One region of the Leeia sp. genome, then DNA from elsewhere that is predicted to be linked to it. Evidence: predicted binding sites of a transcription regulator. Region 1 holds the regulator's gene; each other region holds the start of a gene.

Region 1 (4,290 bases):
GCGGTGTCTGTGCCGGCAGCACCGGCGGTGGTGCAGCAGCATGCCCACTGGGTGACCCAGCGGGCGGGTGGCGAGGGCGCGGCGCGGGAACTGTGTGAGCTGATCATGGCCGCGCAAGGTACGCTGGATGCGCAACTGGCGCGGTATCTGGACTGAGCATGCCACAGTTCCTCAAGGGTGCGCCCTGGTTTCTGGTGCTGGTGCTGGCCTTGCTGTCCGGACTGGCTGCCTGGCTCGAACGCGTGGTCAACGCGCCTGCCGCGGCACGAGATGGCAGCAGCCGGCATGACCCAGATTACATCATTGAGCAGTTTGAAGCCCAGCGCTACGGACCCGCCGGCAATCTGGAATACCGCCTTACCGCAGCGCATCTGGAGCACTATCCGGATACCGACAGCAGCGAGCTGCGCGATGCGCGCCTGGTGCAGATGCTGCCGAATCAGCCACAGCTGGTGATTGTGGCCAGCCGGGCGACGCTGGACCGGAGCCAGAAGCGGGTCATCTTCAATGAAGGTGTGATCATTACCCAGGCCGCCTGGCAAAAGCAGCTTCCCATTACCCTGACCACACGCAACCTGACGGTATGGACAGACCGCAAGCTGGCACAGACGGAAGCACCGCTGCAGCTGGTGCAGGGCAGCAGCAGGGTGGATGCCGTAGGGATGGTGATGGATCAGCAGGCGCGCAAGATCACCTTGAAACATCATGTGAGGGCAAATTATGTACAAGCGAAGTAAGGGGTGGCTGGCGTCCGCCTGTGGCCTGATGTTGCTGTCGCTATGGGCGCACGCCGAGACGGCTGACCGGGACAAACCCATCAATATCCAGGCAGATACCGTGACGCTGGACATGAACAAGGGTACCCGGCAGTTTATTGGCAATGTCCTGATCGTGCAGGGCACCCTGCGGGTGCAGGCCGAGCGGATTGATGTGACCACCAATGATGTGGGCGACATGAAAGCCGTTGGCGTGGGCCGGCCGGTGCAGTTCCGCCAGAAGCAGGACAATGTGGATGAGTATGTGGAAGGGTATGGCGACCGGATGGAGTACGACAGCGCCAAGAACCAGCTGCAACTGCTGGGCAACGCCCGGGTGAAGCGGGGGCTGGATGAGGTGAAAGGGTCCAGCATCTTTTATGACTCGGTCACGCAGCAATATTCCGTCAAAGGCGGCGCCAGTACCACCACCAGCCCTGAAGGGGGCGGCCGGGTCACGGTGACCATTACGCCGAAGCCGCGCCCCGCTGCGCCAGCTGCGACCCCGACGCCCGCTCCGGCACCCCAATGACAGCCGGGCGCAGGGGCCCGCATACTGGTATGATGATTTCATGAGCAAGCTGCGCGCAGAACAATTGCAGAAACGCTACCGCGGACGCACCGTGGTGCATGATGTCAGCCTCTCGGTAGAGAGTGGCGAGGTGGTCGGTCTGCTGGGCCCCAATGGGGCAGGCAAAACCACCAGCTTCTACATGATCATCGGTCTGGTGCCCGCCAATGGCGGGGCGGTGTATCTGGACGACAAGGACATGCGCCACTGGCCGATTCACCGCCGGGCGCGTGCCGGGCTGGGCTATTTGCCGCAGGAGGCTTCCATTTTCCGCCGCATGACGGTGGCGGAAAACGTGCTGTCCATTCTGGAGCTGCACGAGCCCAACGAAAAGAAGCGTATGGCACGGCTGGAAACCCTGCTTGGCGAGCTGCACGTGACCCACTTGCGTGACCAGATGCCACAGAGCCTGTCAGGGGGGGAGCGCCGACGGGTGGAGATCGTGCGGGCACTGGCCAGCAACCCCAAGTTCATCTTGCTGGATGAGCCGTTCAACGGTGTGGACCCGATCGCCGTGGCCGATGTGCAGCGGATGATCGGTTTTCTCAAGGATCGCGGCATTGGCGTGCTGATCACCGACCACAAGGTGCGTGAAACGCTGGATATCTGCGACCGGGCCTATATCATCGCCGAAGGCAAGGTGCTGGCCGATGGTCACCCGGAGCAGCTGGTTGCCAATGAGGCGGTCCGCAAGGTGTATCTGGGTGAAAGCTTCACCCTGTAGCGGGCAGCAATGAAACCGACCCTGCAACTCAAGCTGTCACAACAGCTGACCCTGACACCGCAGCTGCAACAGGCCATCCGCTTGCTGCAGCTCTCCACGCTGGACATGCAGCAGGAGCTCGATCAGTTCATCGAACTCAACCCGATGCTGGAACGGGCTGATGGGCCGGATGATGTTGCGGAGCCTGTGGCGGAAGGCGATTCGGTCGAGCTGAATGACGCCTGGCAAGCCGCAGGCGAGGCACTGGGCGAGCTGAGCTGGGCCGCTGCGGGCAATGGCAGCCCGGACGATGAGGATGAAGAGCGGGACTGGATGCAGCAAACGCCGGAGTCCATCTCCCTGCGCGAGCATCTGCTGGCCCAGCTGGGGGAGATGAAGCTGCCCCAGCGCGATGCAGTATTGGCCAGCCTGATCGTGGAGGCGCTGGATGAGGACGGCTACCTGCTGGGCGGGCTGGAGGAGCTGATCGACCTGGGTCCGGACGAATGGGAGGTCGACGAAGAGGAATGGCGCATCGCGCTGCGCTATGTGCAGCATTGTGAGCCCGCAGGAGTCGCCGCCCGCGCATTGCCTGAATGTCTGCAACTGCAACTGCTGCGTCTGCCGGATTCCGACGTACGGCAGATGGCCCTGACCTTGGTACTTGATCATCTGGACTTGCTAGGTGCGCGAGACTATACCAAACTGAAGAGACGGCTACAGTGCGATGACGACATGCTGCGGCAGGTGCAACAGCTGATCGGCAGCCTGGATCCGAAGCCGGGGCGCCCCTTTTCGACGGAGAAACCACGCTATGTGGTGCCGGATGTGGTGGTGGTCAAGCAAAAAGGTAAATGGGTGGCGCATTTGAATGCCGATGCCGTCCCCAAGCTGAAAGTGAACCAGTTGTACGCCAGTATCCTGACCCAACATCGCGGTGCCGACGGCAAGGGCTTGCAGGAGCAACTGCAGGAGGCGCGCTGGATGGTGAAAAACGTGCAGCAGCGTTTTGCCACCATTCTTCGGGTATCGCGAGCCATCGTTGAGCGGCAGTGGCGTTTCTTCGAGCATGGTGACGTGGGCATGGTCCCCTTGGTGCTGCGCGAGATTGCAGACGAGCTGGACTTGCACGAATCGACTGTCTCCCGTGTCACCAACCAGAAATATTTGCTGTCCCCCCGCGGAATTTTTGAACTCAAGTACTTCTTTGGCAGTCGATTAGAGACAGATACCGGTGGTGCCTGTTCGGCCACAGCCATACGGGCGCTGATCAAGCAATTGATACAAGCGGAGGACCCAGCCAGACCCTTGAGTGATAGTCAGTTGTCGGACATGTTGGCAAATCAGGGGGTAGTGGTTGCTCGCCGCACGGTGGCGAAATACCGTGAAGCGATGCACATTGCACCCGTCAATCTGCGCAAGGCGCTATAGGGCAGAGCCGGTTGAGCGGTGTCTGACCCGAGTTTTCCCCAGGAGGTAAACCATGAATCTGACCATGAGCGGACACCATCTTGAGATCACCCCGGCCATCCGGGAATACATGACCTCCAAGCTGACGCGGGTGACGCGCCACTTTGATCATGTGCTGGACGTGAATGTGATCATGTCGGTGGACAAACTGGTCCAGAAAGTGGAGGCCACGCTCCATGTGCGCGGTAACGACATCTTTGCCGAATCAAGCGACAGTGATCTGTACGCAGCCATTGACGCCCTGATCGACAAGCTGGACCGTCAGGTCCTGAAACACAAGGAAAAGCGGGCTGATCGTCGCCATGATGGCGGTTCGTTGAAGCATCTCCATGGTGAGGCGGCTGAATAAGCGTCGCGCCGAAGCGGTGCAAACAGGAGTACAATGCCACGGCGAGGCAGGGGTTCCCTGCCTCGCCGTTTTGTTTTGCACCGTACCCGAGGGGGATGCCCTCCCGAGGTGGAGCGTGCCGCCCACTGGCGAGCCTAATTCATGAGTTTTTTACACAAGATATTGCGTCCCGGCCATGTTGTGCTGGATCTGGATGTCAGCAGCAAGAAGCGGGTGTTTGAGCAGGTTGGCCTGCTGGCCGAGAATGACTACCAGATTGCCCGCAGCAAGGTGACAGACAGCCTGTTTGACCGGGAAAAACTGGGGTCAACCGGTCTTGGACAAGGTGTGGCCATTCCGCATGGACGGATCAAGGGTCTGAAAGAGGCGGTCGGCATTTTCGTGCGTCTGAAGGCGGCCATCCCGTTCGATGCTCCGGATGGCAAGCCGGTGCAACTGCTGT
Region 2 (4,290 bases), on a different contig from region 1:
TCGGCCTGTGGCTACCAGTCAGCATTCCGCTGAAGCTGGGCCTGCTGGCCACCACCCTCTCGGTACTGGTCATCGAGCTGCTCAACTCCGCCATTGAGGCAGTGGTTGACCTCGCTTCGCCCGAGCGGCACGACCTCGCCAAGCTGGCCAAAGACCTTGGCAGTGCCGCCGTACTGGTGGCGCTGGTGATCTGCCTCGCCTGCTGGAGCTACGCGCTGTGGCTTGCGTTTGGCCATCGCTAAGCCTATAGTGGGACCATGGTCGTAGCCGCTGTGCCACGGCCATGCGTGGCCTGCCGGGCACTTTCTGCCCGCTGAGCGGTCCCAGCCTTTGACCCTCATCCGGAGTTCGCCATGAACCTTACCACTCCCCGTTTGCTCTTGGCACTGCTGCTCAGCAGTGGCCTGTTGCTTGGCTGTGCCTCCAGCAAATCAGGCAATGTCTACAGCGCTGGCAGTGCGCGTACCGCGCAGACTGTGGAATTCGGCGTGGTGCAAAATGTGCGCCAGGTGGTCATTGAGGGCAGCAATAGCGGCGTGGGTGCCGCTGGGGGAGCAGTGATCGGTGGTATTGCGGGCAGCCATGTCGGCAAGGGCAGTGGCCAGACCGTCGGTGCCGTGGTCGGTGGCATTCTGGGTGGCCTTGCCGGGAGTGCTGCGGAGCGTGCTGCGACCAAGCGGGACGGCCTCGAGATCACGGTAAAGCTCGACAGCGGCCGCATGATTGCCATTGTGCAGGAAGCCGATCAGGCCTTCCGGATTGGCGACAAGGTGCAAGTCCTCAGCGGGGGCGGCGAAGCCCGCGTGACCCCACGCTAGACACACCAGCGTCCTTTGCATCATCGCTGGTAACGCGGGTGGCATGCGAATTGCAGTAACAGGGCTCCACCAGTCCCTGGATGTGCCATGCCCCCCTCACCAATCCGGGTCCTGCTGACCCACGACAGTGACCATCCACGGCCAGACTTACAAGCTGCACTGGAAGTCATGGGGTATACCGTGCAAATGCTGGCCAGCCCTGAGTCCAGCCTGCTGGAGCACGTCAGCCGCAATCAACCCGACCTTCTTCTCATCGTCAGCAGTCATCCCTCTACACTGCTCTTGTCGCAACTGGAGCAGGTGACGCGTGACCACCCCCTCCCGGTACTGCTTTTGGCGCAACGTGGTGATTCCCACTGTATGCGCACAGCAGTGCATGCCGGGGTTGCGCTATATGCACTTGAGCAGGATAAACCATCCGGCCTGGCACCCTTGCTGGAGATGGCATGTGTATCGTTCGAGTTCACGCAGCAGCTCAAGGATCGCCTGAGCGGGCTCGAGCAGCAATTGGCAGATCGCAAAATCATTGAGAAGGCCAAAGGCCTGCTCATGATGCGTCGCGGCCTTCAGGAAGCCGAGGCGTACGCCCTGTTGCGCACAGAAGCCATGCGCTGTGGGCTGCGCTTGGTCGAGCTCTCCCGGCAGTTACTCCAAAGTTCAGCTCTGCTTGGGGATTCTTAAACGCAGTGGTCTCAATTCCTCATGATACAAAATAGTGCATCATCGCACTGCTGCGGTGCACAAATCATGCACTACGTGACACTCACGTCACCTTCTGTGCGGTTTTCAGCACTGGCACACCCCTTGCTATATCTCCATCAGACAGCGCAACGGCGCGCAGTCAAAAACTGATGCACCGGGGACCAAAGGCGGTCCTCGGCACACGGACAACGGCGTCCTCACCCGTTCCACACGGGGAGGACGCCGTTTTTTTGTACTGACCGGGGGAATTACCCCATGGAGAATACCAATGGACAGGACATTCTGGCGCGCCGGGCACACGCCCACTTTGTTTTCGGCTTTTCTGTATTTCGATCTGAGCTTCATGGTGTGGTATCTGCTGGGTCCGCTACAGGTACCCATCGCACAAAGCTTGCACCTCAATACCCAGCAGCGAGGCCTGATGGTCGCCACCCCCATTCTGGCTGGAGCCTTGTTACGCCTGCTTATGGGCGTCATCGTCGATCATCTGGGTGCCAAGCGCACCGGCACCATTGCCCAGCTACTGGTCATCCTGTCCCTGGCTGGTGCATGGACAGTCGGCATCACGTCCTATGCCCACATCCTGCTGCTGGGCGTACTGCTGGGGATTGCGGGTGCATCCTTCGCAGTGGCGCTGCCTCTGGCATCCCGCTGGTATCCACCACAACACCAGGGCACCGCCATGGGCATCGCTGGAGCAGGTAACTCCGGCACGGTGTTGGCCGCCCTGTTTGCACCTGCGGTAGCGGCTAGCTTTGGCTGGAATGCGGTGTTTGGACTGGCTTGTCTTCCCCTGCTGCTGGTACTTGCCCTGTACGTGTTGCTGGCCAAAGATGCCCCTGGCCCTCGCACCACCAAACGGTTATCAGACTATCTGGCTGTGCTCAAGGAAAAGGATGCCTGGTGGTTCATGTTCTTCTACGCCATGACCTTTGGTGGCTTCTCGGGCTTTGCGAGTGCACTACCCGGGTATTTTCATGACCAGTTCGGCTTTGAAGCCAAGACGGCCGGTCTGTATACCGCTGCCTGCGTGCTGGCCGGATCCATCATGCGTCCGTTGGGTGGCTTGCTGGCCGACAAAATGGGCGGCACGCGCTCCTTACTGGGGGTATACGGCGCCTGCAGCATCCTGATTGCTGCCGCCGGCTTCAACCAAGGGGGGGCCAGCCTGTCTCTGCTGCTGTTCATCCTGGCCATGTTATGCCTGGGCGCAGGTAATGGCGCAGTCTTTCAGCTGGTTCCACAGCGCTTTGCCAAGGAAATCGGGGTCATGACGGGATTGATCGGGATGGCCGGCGGTGTCGGTGGCTTTGCGTTGGCGGCCAGTCTGGGCTTCATCAAGCAGTCCACGGGTGGCTATGCAGCGGGCCTGTGGCTATTTGCAGCCTTATGTGCCGCGGCCTGGTTAAGTCTGGCAGGCGTCAAGCAACGTTGGCGGTCCAACTGGTCCGTCGCCACGGCCCGCGTGTAAAGGAGCGCATGATGAGCATGACTGCTGTTGCTTCTGCCGCTAAACCCCGGCTGGTGCTGGTCGGAAACGGCATGGCAGGCATCCGTACCCTGGAAGAGCTGCTAAAGCTTGCACCCGACATGTACAACATTACGGTATTTGGGGCCGAGCCACACCCCAACTACAACCGTATCCTGCTCTCGCCTGTGCTCGCAGGCGAGCAGGAGTTCAAGGATATCATTCTCAATCCGCGAGAGTGGTACACCGAGCATGGCATCAAGCTGCATACGGGCAAAGCCATTGTCCGTATAGACCGTGTCCGGCGCCAGGTTTTGACCGAGGATGGCCTCAGCACGCCTTATGACCGACTGCTGCTGGCCACCGGCTCTACTCCGTTCATCCTGCCAGTACCTGGCAAGAACCTGAATGGGGTCATCAGTTACCGTGACATCCACGACACCGAGCGCATGATGGAGGCCGCCCTTACCCGCAAGCATGCGGTGGTCATCGGCGGGGGGCTGCTTGGGCTTGAGGCCGCCAACGGCCTGAAACTGCGTGGCATGGAAGTCACGGTAGTGCATTTGTCCGACTGGTTGCTGGACCGGCAACTGGATCCAACCGCAGGACTGATGCTGCGTGAAGAGCTGGAGCGGCGTGATATCCGCTTCCTGATGGGGCACCAGACCGAAGCGTTGCTGGGGGACGCGCACGGCGCGGTCCGCGCGATCCGTTTTCAGAATGGTACAGAGATCCCGGCAGAGCTGGTGGTCATGGCGGTCGGTATTCGCCCCAATACTCAGCTGGCCGAGTCAGCGGGCTTACATTGTCAACGCGGCATTGTGGTCAGCGATGCCATGCAGACCTATGACCCGCGCATCTATGCGGTAGGCGAGTGTGTCAGTCACCGCGGGGTGGCCTATGGCCTGGTTGCACCCTTGTTTGAGCAAGCCAAAGTGTGTGCCAACCATCTGGCGCAGTTTGGCATCAGCCGCTACCAGGGCTCCGTGCTATCCACCAAGCTGAAAGTGACCGGCATTGATCTGTTTTCCGCGGGTGACTTCATGGGCAGCAGCGAAACCGAGTGCATCGCTTTGTCCGATCCAGCCAGCGGAATCTACAAGAAGCTGGTCCTCAAGGATGACAAGCTGGTGGGCGTCTGCCTGTATGGAGATACCGCTGACGGCGCCTGGTACTTCAAACTGTTGCGTGAAGGACGCCCGATAGCGGATTTGCGTGACAACTTGATCTTTGGGGAAACCGCTATTGGCGATGTCGGCGTGCAGGGTCAGAACCGGGCCGCCAGCATGCAAGACAGTGACG
Region 3 (4,290 bases), on a different contig from region 1:
AGGTGGGTGTCGCCGGGGCCGATGGTGAGCTCGCCGGGCAGGTAGCAGTTGGCGGCGCTGTTGTCGCAACAGCCGCCGGACTGGTGGAAGATCAGATCCGGGCCGTATTTGTGCTGCAGGTGGGCGATCAGCGCCAGCGCGGCGGGGGTGGCGATCACTTTGTCGACCATGGTTGGCTCCTGGGTGGAAGGCAATGGCGCAATGTGCTGCGGTGATTACGCTCTGCTGGGCTGTGCTGTTGGGTTGTTCTGGTGCGGGTGATACCGGCCCCTTGCGGGGCCGGTTTCCATCACGGCTTCTGCGAAACCATCGCTCAGAAGAAGCCCAGCTTCTGCTCGGCGTAACTTACCAGCAGGTTCTTGGTTTGCTGGTAATGGTCGAGCATGTCCTTGTGGGTTTCGCGGCCGATGCCGGATTCCTTGTAGCCGCCAAAGGCGGCATGTGCCGGGTAGGCGTGGTAGCAGTTGGTCCACACCCGGCCAGCCTTGATGGCGCGGCCCATGCGGTAGGCGATGTTGCCATTGCGGGTCCACACCCCGGCTCCCAGCCCGTACAGGGTGTCGTTGGCCATCTCCAGGGCGTCGGCTTCGTCCTTGAAAGTGGTCACCGCCAGCACCGGGCCGAAGATTTCTTCCTGAAAGATGCGCATCTTGTTATGGCCCTGGAACACGGTGGGCTGCACGTAGTAACCATCGGCCAGCGCGCCGCTCAGTTGCGCCCGGTTGCCGCCGATCAGCACTTTCGCGCCTTCCTGCACGCCCAGGTCGAGGTAGGAGGTGATCTTGGTGAGCTGCTCGCGGGAGGCTTGCGCGCCGATCATGGTGTCGCTGTCCAGCGGGTTGCCCTGCTTGATGGCGGCGATGCGGGCGAGGCAGCGTTCCATGAAGCGGTCGTAGATGGATTCGTGGATCAGGGCGCGTGAGGGGCAGGTGCAGACTTCACCCTGGTTGAAGGCAAACAGCACCAGCCCTTCGATGGCCTTGTCGAGGTAGTCGTCGTCTGCCGCCATCACGTCCGGAAAGAAGATGTTGGGCGACTTGCCACCCAGCTCCAGTGTGGCAGGGATCAGGCTGTTGGCAGCAGCCTGGGCAATCACCCGGCCGGTGCTGGTGGAGCCGGTGAAGGCAATCTTGGCGATGCGCTTGCTTTGCGCCAGCGGCATGCCGGCTTCGCGGCCAAAGCCGTTGACGATGTTGAGCACGCCCGGCGGCAGCAGGTCGGCAATCAGTTCGGTCAGCAGCAAGATGCTGACCGGGGTGGATTCGGCAGGCTTGAGTACCACCACATTACCGGCAGCCAGCGCCGGGGCCAGCTTCCAGGCGGCCATCAGGATGGGGAAATTCCACGGGATGATCTGCGCCACCACGCCGAGCGGCTCGTGGAAGTGGTAGGCCACGGTGTTGTCGTCGATCTGGCTGATGCTGCCTTCCTGCGCACGTACGCAACCAGCAAAGTAGCGGAAGTGATCCACCGCCAGCGGAATGTCGGCGTTCAGCGTTTCGCGGATCGGCTTGCCGTTGTCCACCGTCTCGGCGTAGGCCAGCCGCTCCAGATTGGCCTCGATGCGGTCGGCAATCTTCAACAGGATGTGCGCGCGTTCGCCCGCCGAGGTCTTGCCCCATGGCTCGGCAGCGGCGTGGGCGGCATCCAGCGCCAGCTCAATGTCCTCCGCGGTGGATCGTGCGGCCTGGGTATAGGGCGCGCCGCTGATCGGGGTGATCACGTCAAAATACTGGCCTTTGACCGGCGGAACCCATTCGCCACCAATGAAGTTTTCATAGCGGGCCTTGTATTGGACCAGGGCATCTGCCGTACCGGGTGCAGCGTAGATCATGGTGTCGCCTCCTTGTAGGTATGCAGTGTCATGTGTCATGACACCTGCACCCACCATGGCAAGATGCGTACCAGCCGAAGGCTGAATGGCAAGGCACTGATTTATCAGTGTTATTCATAAAATGCAGCACCACGGCACCCAAGCCTGACACGTCCCGAAGCGGGACACTGTCCCAAAATGGGACACCCGGCAGGCAATTTGACCGGTAGGGCTTGTTTATTCCTTTTGGCTTCAGTACCTTAGCTTGCATAACAGCGGCCACCGACCACGGTGAGACCGGACACAAGCGCCCGCGCGCAGCGCCCGGCGCAAAGGAGGAGACATGTTGCCTGCCCAAACGGGCCCGGACCTGCGCCGCGCCCGGCAACGCTATCTGGCGCACGGTGAAGCGCCCCCGGCAGATCTGGTCGGGGCCATGCTGTCACGCTCCTGGCAACGCTGCCTGGCGGCGGGGCTGGCCCCGGTGGGCCGCCTGCCCAGCCCGCTGCAGCTCGACGCCAGCCAGATAGCCCGCGCCAGCGACCGGCAAAGCGAGCTGGTGGCCCACGCCCGACCGGTGATGGAATACCTGTACGGGCAAACCCGCGACAGCGGCAGCATGGTGATCCTGGCCGACGACCGCGGCGTGCTGCTGCAAACGCTGGGCGACATGGATTTCCTCAGCCGCGCCGAGCGGGTGGCGCTGATGCAGGGCGCCTCCTGGCACGAGAACCAGCGCGGCACCAATGCCATCGGCACCGCCATTGCCGAATGCGCACCGATTGCCATCCACGGTGCCGAGCATTTTCTGGAGCGCAACGGCTTCCTCACCTGCGCCGCTGCCCCGGTGATGGCCCCGACGGGCCGCCTGCTCGGCGTGCTGGACATCTCCGGCGAACAGCGATGCCGCCACCCGCACACCTTTGGCCTGGTACGGGCTGCCGCGCAGATGATCGAAAACCGGCTGTTTGAAGCCCGCCACGGCGACGCCATCCGCCTGCGCTTCCACCCGCTGCCGGAAGGCATCAGCACCGTGGCCGAAGGCGTGCTTGCCCTCACCGAAGACGGCTGCTGCAGTGGCGCCAACCGTGCGGGCCTTGCCCTGCTCGGCCTGGTCCCGGCGGACCTGGGCCTGACTCCGGTTACGCAAGTGTTTCAGATTCGGGTAGCCGATCTGGTGGCTTGGGGCCGCCAGCACCCCGGCGAAGCCATGCCTGTGCTGCGCCACAACGGCCAGCGCGTCTTCCTGCGTGTTGAGCTGGCACGCGGCGCGCGGCGCATCGTCGCAGCCGAACCCGCCCGCAGCACCCCGCCGCAGGACGCCTTCACCCGGCTGGATAGCGGAGATGCCGCGCTGCAAACCGCCATCAGCAAGGCACGCCGTGTGCTCGGCAAGCCCATCGCCCTGCTGCTGCAAGGCGAATCCGGTGTTGGCAAGGAATTGTTTGCCAAGGCCTGCCATGAATCCGGCCCGCGCCAGGCCCGCCCCTTTGTGGCGGTGAACTGCGCCACCCTGCCGGAGAACCTGATCGAAGCCGAGCTGTTTGGCTACCTGCCCGGTGCCTTCAGCGGTGCACGCAAGGAAGGCTGCCCCGGCCGCATCCGCGCTGCCCACGGCGGCACCCTGTTTCTGGACGAAATCGGCGACATGCCGCTGGCGCAGCAAGCCCGGCTGCTGCGGGTGCTGCAGGAGCACGAGGTGGTGCCGGTGGGCGGCAGCACCCCGGTGCCGGTCGACTTTGTCCTGATCTGTGCTACCCACCGCAACCTGAAGCAGGACATGGAAGCCGGGCGTTTCCGTGCCGACCTCTACTACCGCATCAACGGCCTGACCCTGATGCTGCCTCCCTTACGCGAGCGCAGCGATTTTGCCGCCCTCACCGCCCGCGTGCTGCACGAGCTCTCCCCCGAGCAGCCCCGCTACCTCGACGACCGCGTCGCTGCCGCCTTCGCCCGCTACCACTGGCCCGGCAACCTGCGGCAACTGGTCAACGCCCTGCGCACCGCCTGCGCGCTGATGGGCGACGACGAGCACACCCTGAGCTGGGACCACCTGCCGGACGACCTGCTGGACGAACTCCACACCCAGCCCACCCCACTCCCCAGCCCCCACCCGCCGGAAAACCTGCACGCCCTCTCCAACGCCGCCATCCTCCGCACCATCGCCTGCTGCGAAGGCAATATGTCCGAAGCCGCCCGCCGCCTCGGCATCAGCCGCAATACGTTGTACCGGAGGATGAAGGAAGTGAGGGGGTGAGGCAAGGTACGGCGCAATGCCTTTTGGTTATTGCGCCCTACGCGGGCTGCCAGAACATGTTTGAACTTCTACAGATTATTCATCATCCTCAACAAAGTGAACCCATTTCTGATCGGATAAAGGCTGGCCATTTACGTAAAACTCTTTAGCGATTTCCTCTGCCTTATGCGAATCTCGGCACAACTGAAATGAAGGCCAATAATCGCCGGCGACATCTACC
Region 4 (4,290 bases), on a different contig from region 1:
GGCTTACCCTCTGACACCGCGCGCAAACGGGTGGCACGCGCCAATAACGACAGGTACTGTGCCCGGTTCTCTTTCAAGGAAGACTGCACCCGCGTCGGGTCAATCTTCAGCATCAGCTCGCCTTGCTTGACGAACTGTCCCTCGCGCACATTGATCATCGACACGATGCCGCCATCCAGGCTCTGTATGACCTGTACTTCACGTGAGGGGACAACCTTGCCTTCCCCACGAGTGACCTCGTCCAGCTCAGCAATCGAAGCCCACACCAGAAAAGCCAGCACCACCAGCAGTGAGACCCAGATAATGGTACGGGAGCGACGTGGCTCGTGCGCCACAGCCGCCCAGTCCCCCTCCCCGACCAGCTCCTCATCCAGCACCTGCTGGTTGCGGGTGGCAAAGTCCAGATAACGGTCCAGCAGGCTACGGCGTGCGGAAGGTTGCGACTTGCTCATGCTCAGGCCCTCCCGATCCGGCCCTGCTGCAGGGCTTCCACCACCTGCGCCTTGGGTCCATCGGCCACCACCTGGCCACCGTCAATCACAATCAGTCGATCCACCAGGTCCAGCAAGGCCGTGCGATGTGTCACCAGCAACATGGTCTTGCCACTGGCCAGCACCTGTTTCAGACGCGCCTTCAGGCGCTCCTCACTGGTATGGTCCATACCATTGGTCGGCTCATCCAGAATCAGCATCGGCGGGTCGGACAGCAAGGCGCGCGCGACCGCCACCGCCTGACGCTGACCACCGGACAGCGACTCGCCACGCTCGCCAATCACCATGTCAAAACCGGAGGGGTGCAAGTATGCAAACTCGGACACACCGGCTACATCCGCAGCCACCAGTACGTTGTTGTCGTCGGCAAACGGCGCGCCCACTGCGATGTTTTCACGCAAGGTACCAAAAAACAGCACCACATCCTGCGGCACGTACCCTATTGCCCGACGCAGTTCAGCAGGGTCGATCTGCCGCACGTCGATACCATCCACCGTCACCGAGCCCTCAGTGGGCTGATACAGCCCGAGCAACAGCCGTTCAATGGTGGTCTTGCCCGAGCCAAGGCGGCCAATGATGGCCACCCGCTCCCCGGCACGGATGCGGAAAGACACTTTCTTCAGCACGGGGTTATCGCGCCCCGGATAGGCAAACGTCACATCACGGAATTCAATGTCACCCTTGAAATGACTGTGATGCAGAAAGTTGGCATCAGCAGGGCGCTCAACCGGCATCTTCATGTAGTTTTCAATCGAGCCCAGTGAAGTGCGGGCACCATGGTACTGCATCAACAAGCCCGCCACCTGTCCCAGTGGTGCCATGGCACGCCCCGAGATCATGCCAGCGGCAATGAGCCCCCCCATGGATAACTGCCCGTCCGTCATCAGATACACACCGGCAATGATGACCGCCACACTGACCAGCTGCTGAATAAATGAAGCAAAGTAAATGGTGGTGTTGGACATCAGCTTGAGCTTGCCATTCACCTGGGAGAGGAACACCGTAGCGCGCTCCCAGCGCCGCTGCACATCAGACTCTCCGCCCATGGCCTTCAAGGTTTCAATACCGACCAGGCTTTCCACCAGCGTCGCATTGCGTTGTGCCGTGGCACGCTGGGTGGTCTCGGTCAGCGCCTCCATCTTGGCCTGCGCCACAAAACCAAAGCCCACCACGATCACAATGCCTACCGTCACCGGCAGCAGCAGCCAGGGGTTGATCCAGACCAGCACCAGCAGGAACAGCAGCACAAAGGGCAAATCCACCAAGGTGGCCATGGAAGCGGATGCGATGAAATCACGCACCGACTCAAACGATCGCAGGTTGGCCACGAAGGAACCCACCGAAGGGGGGCGGTTCTCCATGCGGATGCCCAGCACACGCTCCATGATCAGGGAAGACAACTGCACATCAATGCGTTTACTGGCCACATCCAGCACGTAGCCCCGCAGTACGCGCATGGCAAAATCAAACACCAGCACCAGCAAGGCACCAATCGCCAGTACCCACAGGGTCTCCAGCGCGTGATTGGGCACCACCCGGTCGTAGACCGTCATGGAAAAAAGCGGAAATACCAAGGCAAATACGTTGACCAGCACCGAGCTCAACAGGGCATCCCGATACAGGTGCCGCGCTTCCAGCATGGCGCCCCAGAACCAGTGCCGCGCCCGGACGTGTCCCAGCTCAGGCGCACGGTGGTCGAAACGAAACTTGGGACGGACAAAGGCGACTTGACCGGTATAGCGGGCCGACAGCATGTCCAGCGGCATGGTTTCCATACCCCCCGGAACCTCCGGGTAGCTGACCTTGGCATGACCATCCGCTGTAACTTCGTGCAGCAGACAGGCTTGCCGCCCATCCAGCAACAGAATGGCCGGCAACAGGGTATTGGCAATGTCCTTCAGGGGACGACGGATCACCCGTGCACTCAGCCCCCCACGGCCGGCAGCACGGGCCAGCAGACCCGGGGTCAGCCGGTTATTCACCAGGGGCAGTCCCGCGGACAAGGCCTCACGTGAGAGGGGGTTACCATGCAGCTTGGTCAGTTCAACCAGACAATCGAGCAGCGGGTCAAAGTGGGACTGGTTGTCACCAACGTGCCATGAACTCATCGGGTCATTTCTTCCGGCGTTGTATGGATGGTGCATGCTAACTGGACAGTCTTGGATGCTACCATCAGTCAGATCAATAATAGCAGCACCGGCATGATGCATGCTTGTTAAACATTGTTGCGGAAATGGGAATGATCGCCAACTTGAAACTGCAAGGCGGGAGCATGACGGACCCGGTATGGCTGTGCACCGAGGGTAAAACCACACAGGCCCTCACCGACTGGGTACGGGAAACCGGTATTCCATTGTACTGGCGATGCGGCCAGGGTACCTGTGGCGCCTGTGCGGTTCACCTGCATTACCCGGATGAAGCGACGCCACGGATCATCAAACTGAGCGGGAAGGAACGCAATGTCCTGCTGCGCCACGGCAAACTCACGGCAGAGCAGCATGCCGCAGAAACGCTATTGCAGACACCGCAATTGTGGCGATTGGCCTGCCATGTGATGGTGCAGCCCGGAGAAGCGCTGGAGGTCAGCTGGTAGTCAGGCGCAAGCCATCCCAGGCGAAGTCCATGCCGTCGGGCAACTGCGTGCGCAGTGCATTGGCATCAATGTCGTGAGTCATGTGAATGAACCAGGTTTGCTGCGCCTGAATGCGGCTTGCTGCCACCACGGCCTCATCCAGGCTCATGTGGGTGTGATGGGGGCGCTGCCGCAAGCAATCCAGAAACAGCAGCTCCAGGCCCTCCAGCAGCGGCCAGCTAGACTCCGGAATGGTCGAGACATCGGTCAGCCAGGCTACCTTGCCCACCCGATAGCCGAGAATAGGCCAGTTGCCATGTAGCAACGGAATAGGCGTCACCTGTACCCCTTGTACGGTAAAGGGGGCTTCAACCGGGTTTAGCGTCAATACCGGACGTTCCCAATGGGCAGTAGGTGGTAGCGTCACGTAGCCAAAGCGCTCTTCAATATTGCGCATGGTGAACGGATTGCCATACACCGGGATGGCTTGTTGCTGACGAAAGCAGAACGCGCGCAGGTCATCAATGCCATTGAGGTGGTCGGCATGGGGATGGGTATACAGCACCGCATCGACCCGGCTGACCTTCTCTCGCAGCATCTGAGTGCGCATGTCAGGACCGGTATCCACCAGCAGCTGCACGCCTTGGTGCTCAATCAAGCACGAAGCTCGGCTGCGCAGGTTACGCGGATGGGCCTCCGTACATACCGGGCAGGTGCAGGCAACAACCGGCGTACCCGCCGAAGAGCCTGCGCCCAGCACCAGGGCAGAGGTCATGCGGCCGCCCTGGCATGGTGGAACAGCCGGAAGAAATTATCGGTCGTCACCGAAGCGATGGTCGTCAACGGTACATTCCGCAGTACCGCGATTTCCTCAGCCACATGGCGCACCAGTGCCGGGTGATTCAGCTTGCCACGGAACGGTACCGGGGCCAGATAAGGCGCGTCCGTCTCGATCAGCATGCGCTCAAGCGGAATGCTTTGGGCCACCGCCTTGAGCTCCACCGCCTTCTTGAAGGTGACGATACCGGAGAAGGAAATATAAAAGCCCATCTCCATGGCCTGATCGGCAACCGACTGGCTCTCGGTAAAGCAGTGCAATACCCCGCCGACTTCACTCGCCCGCTCTTCACGCATCAGCCGCAAGGTATCCTCTGCCGCACTGCGGGTATGAATGATCAGTGGCTTGCCGGTTTCCCGAGCAGCGCGGATATGGGTACGAAACCGCTC

Evidence for each region. The regulator sigma-54, encoded in region 1, starts transcription at its own class of promoters, with help from an activator protein. The targets are predictions, from matches to a motif close to CTGGCACGCTTCATGCTT.
Region 2: the regulator sigma-54 is predicted to act here: its motif matches at 1,611-1,628, upstream of ACE3O2_RS04970 (nitrate/nitrite transporter).
Region 3: the regulator sigma-54 is predicted to act here: its motif matches at 1,891-1,908, upstream of adh (aldehyde dehydrogenase).
Region 4: the regulator sigma-54 is predicted to act here: its motif matches at 2,688-2,705, upstream of ACE3O2_RS10950 (2Fe-2S iron-sulfur cluster-binding protein).

What each region holds. Positions count from the first base shown of each region.
Region 1 is NZ_JAYREC010000007.1:107,397-111,686, forward strand. Features, by position in the region: gene ACE3O2_RS16585 (KdsC family phosphatase) at 1-156, shown strand, start outside; gene lptC (LPS export ABC transporter periplasmic protein LptC) at 159-737, shown strand; gene lptA (lipopolysaccharide transport periplasmic protein LptA) at 721-1,287, shown strand; gene lptB (LPS export ABC transporter ATP-binding protein) at 1,328-2,050, shown strand; gene ACE3O2_RS16605 (RNA polymerase factor sigma-54) at 2,060-3,460, shown strand; gene hpf (ribosome hibernation-promoting factor, HPF/YfiA family) at 3,513-3,848, shown strand; gene ACE3O2_RS16615 (PTS sugar transporter subunit IIA) at 3,990-4,290, shown strand, end outside.
Region 2 is NZ_JAYREC010000001.1:898,679-902,968, forward strand. Features, by position in the region: gene ACE3O2_RS04955 (diacylglycerol kinase) at 1-242, shown strand, start outside; gene ACE3O2_RS04960 (glycine zipper 2TM domain-containing protein) at 354-818, shown strand; gene ACE3O2_RS04965 (ANTAR domain-containing response regulator) at 1,005-1,499, shown strand; gene ACE3O2_RS04970 (nitrate/nitrite transporter) at 1,789-2,991, shown strand; gene nirB (nitrite reductase large subunit NirB) at 3,009-4,290, shown strand, end outside.
Region 3 is NZ_JAYREC010000001.1:61,469-65,758, forward strand. Features, by position in the region: gene ACE3O2_RS00475 (DUF779 domain-containing protein) at 1-170, opposite strand, end outside; gene adh (aldehyde dehydrogenase) at 314-1,834, opposite strand; gene ACE3O2_RS00485 (sigma-54-dependent Fis family transcriptional regulator) at 2,157-4,070, shown strand; gene ACE3O2_RS00490 (hypothetical protein) at 4,146-4,290, opposite strand, start outside.
Region 4 is NZ_JAYREC010000004.1:3,202-7,491, forward strand. Features, by position in the region: gene ACE3O2_RS10940 (HlyD family type I secretion periplasmic adaptor subunit) at 1-452, opposite strand, end outside; gene ACE3O2_RS10945 (type I secretion system permease/ATPase) at 455-2,599, opposite strand; gene ACE3O2_RS10950 (2Fe-2S iron-sulfur cluster-binding protein) at 2,731-3,084, shown strand; gene ACE3O2_RS10955 (MBL fold metallo-hydrolase) at 3,074-3,838, opposite strand; gene ACE3O2_RS10960 (TatD family hydrolase) at 3,835-4,290, opposite strand, start outside.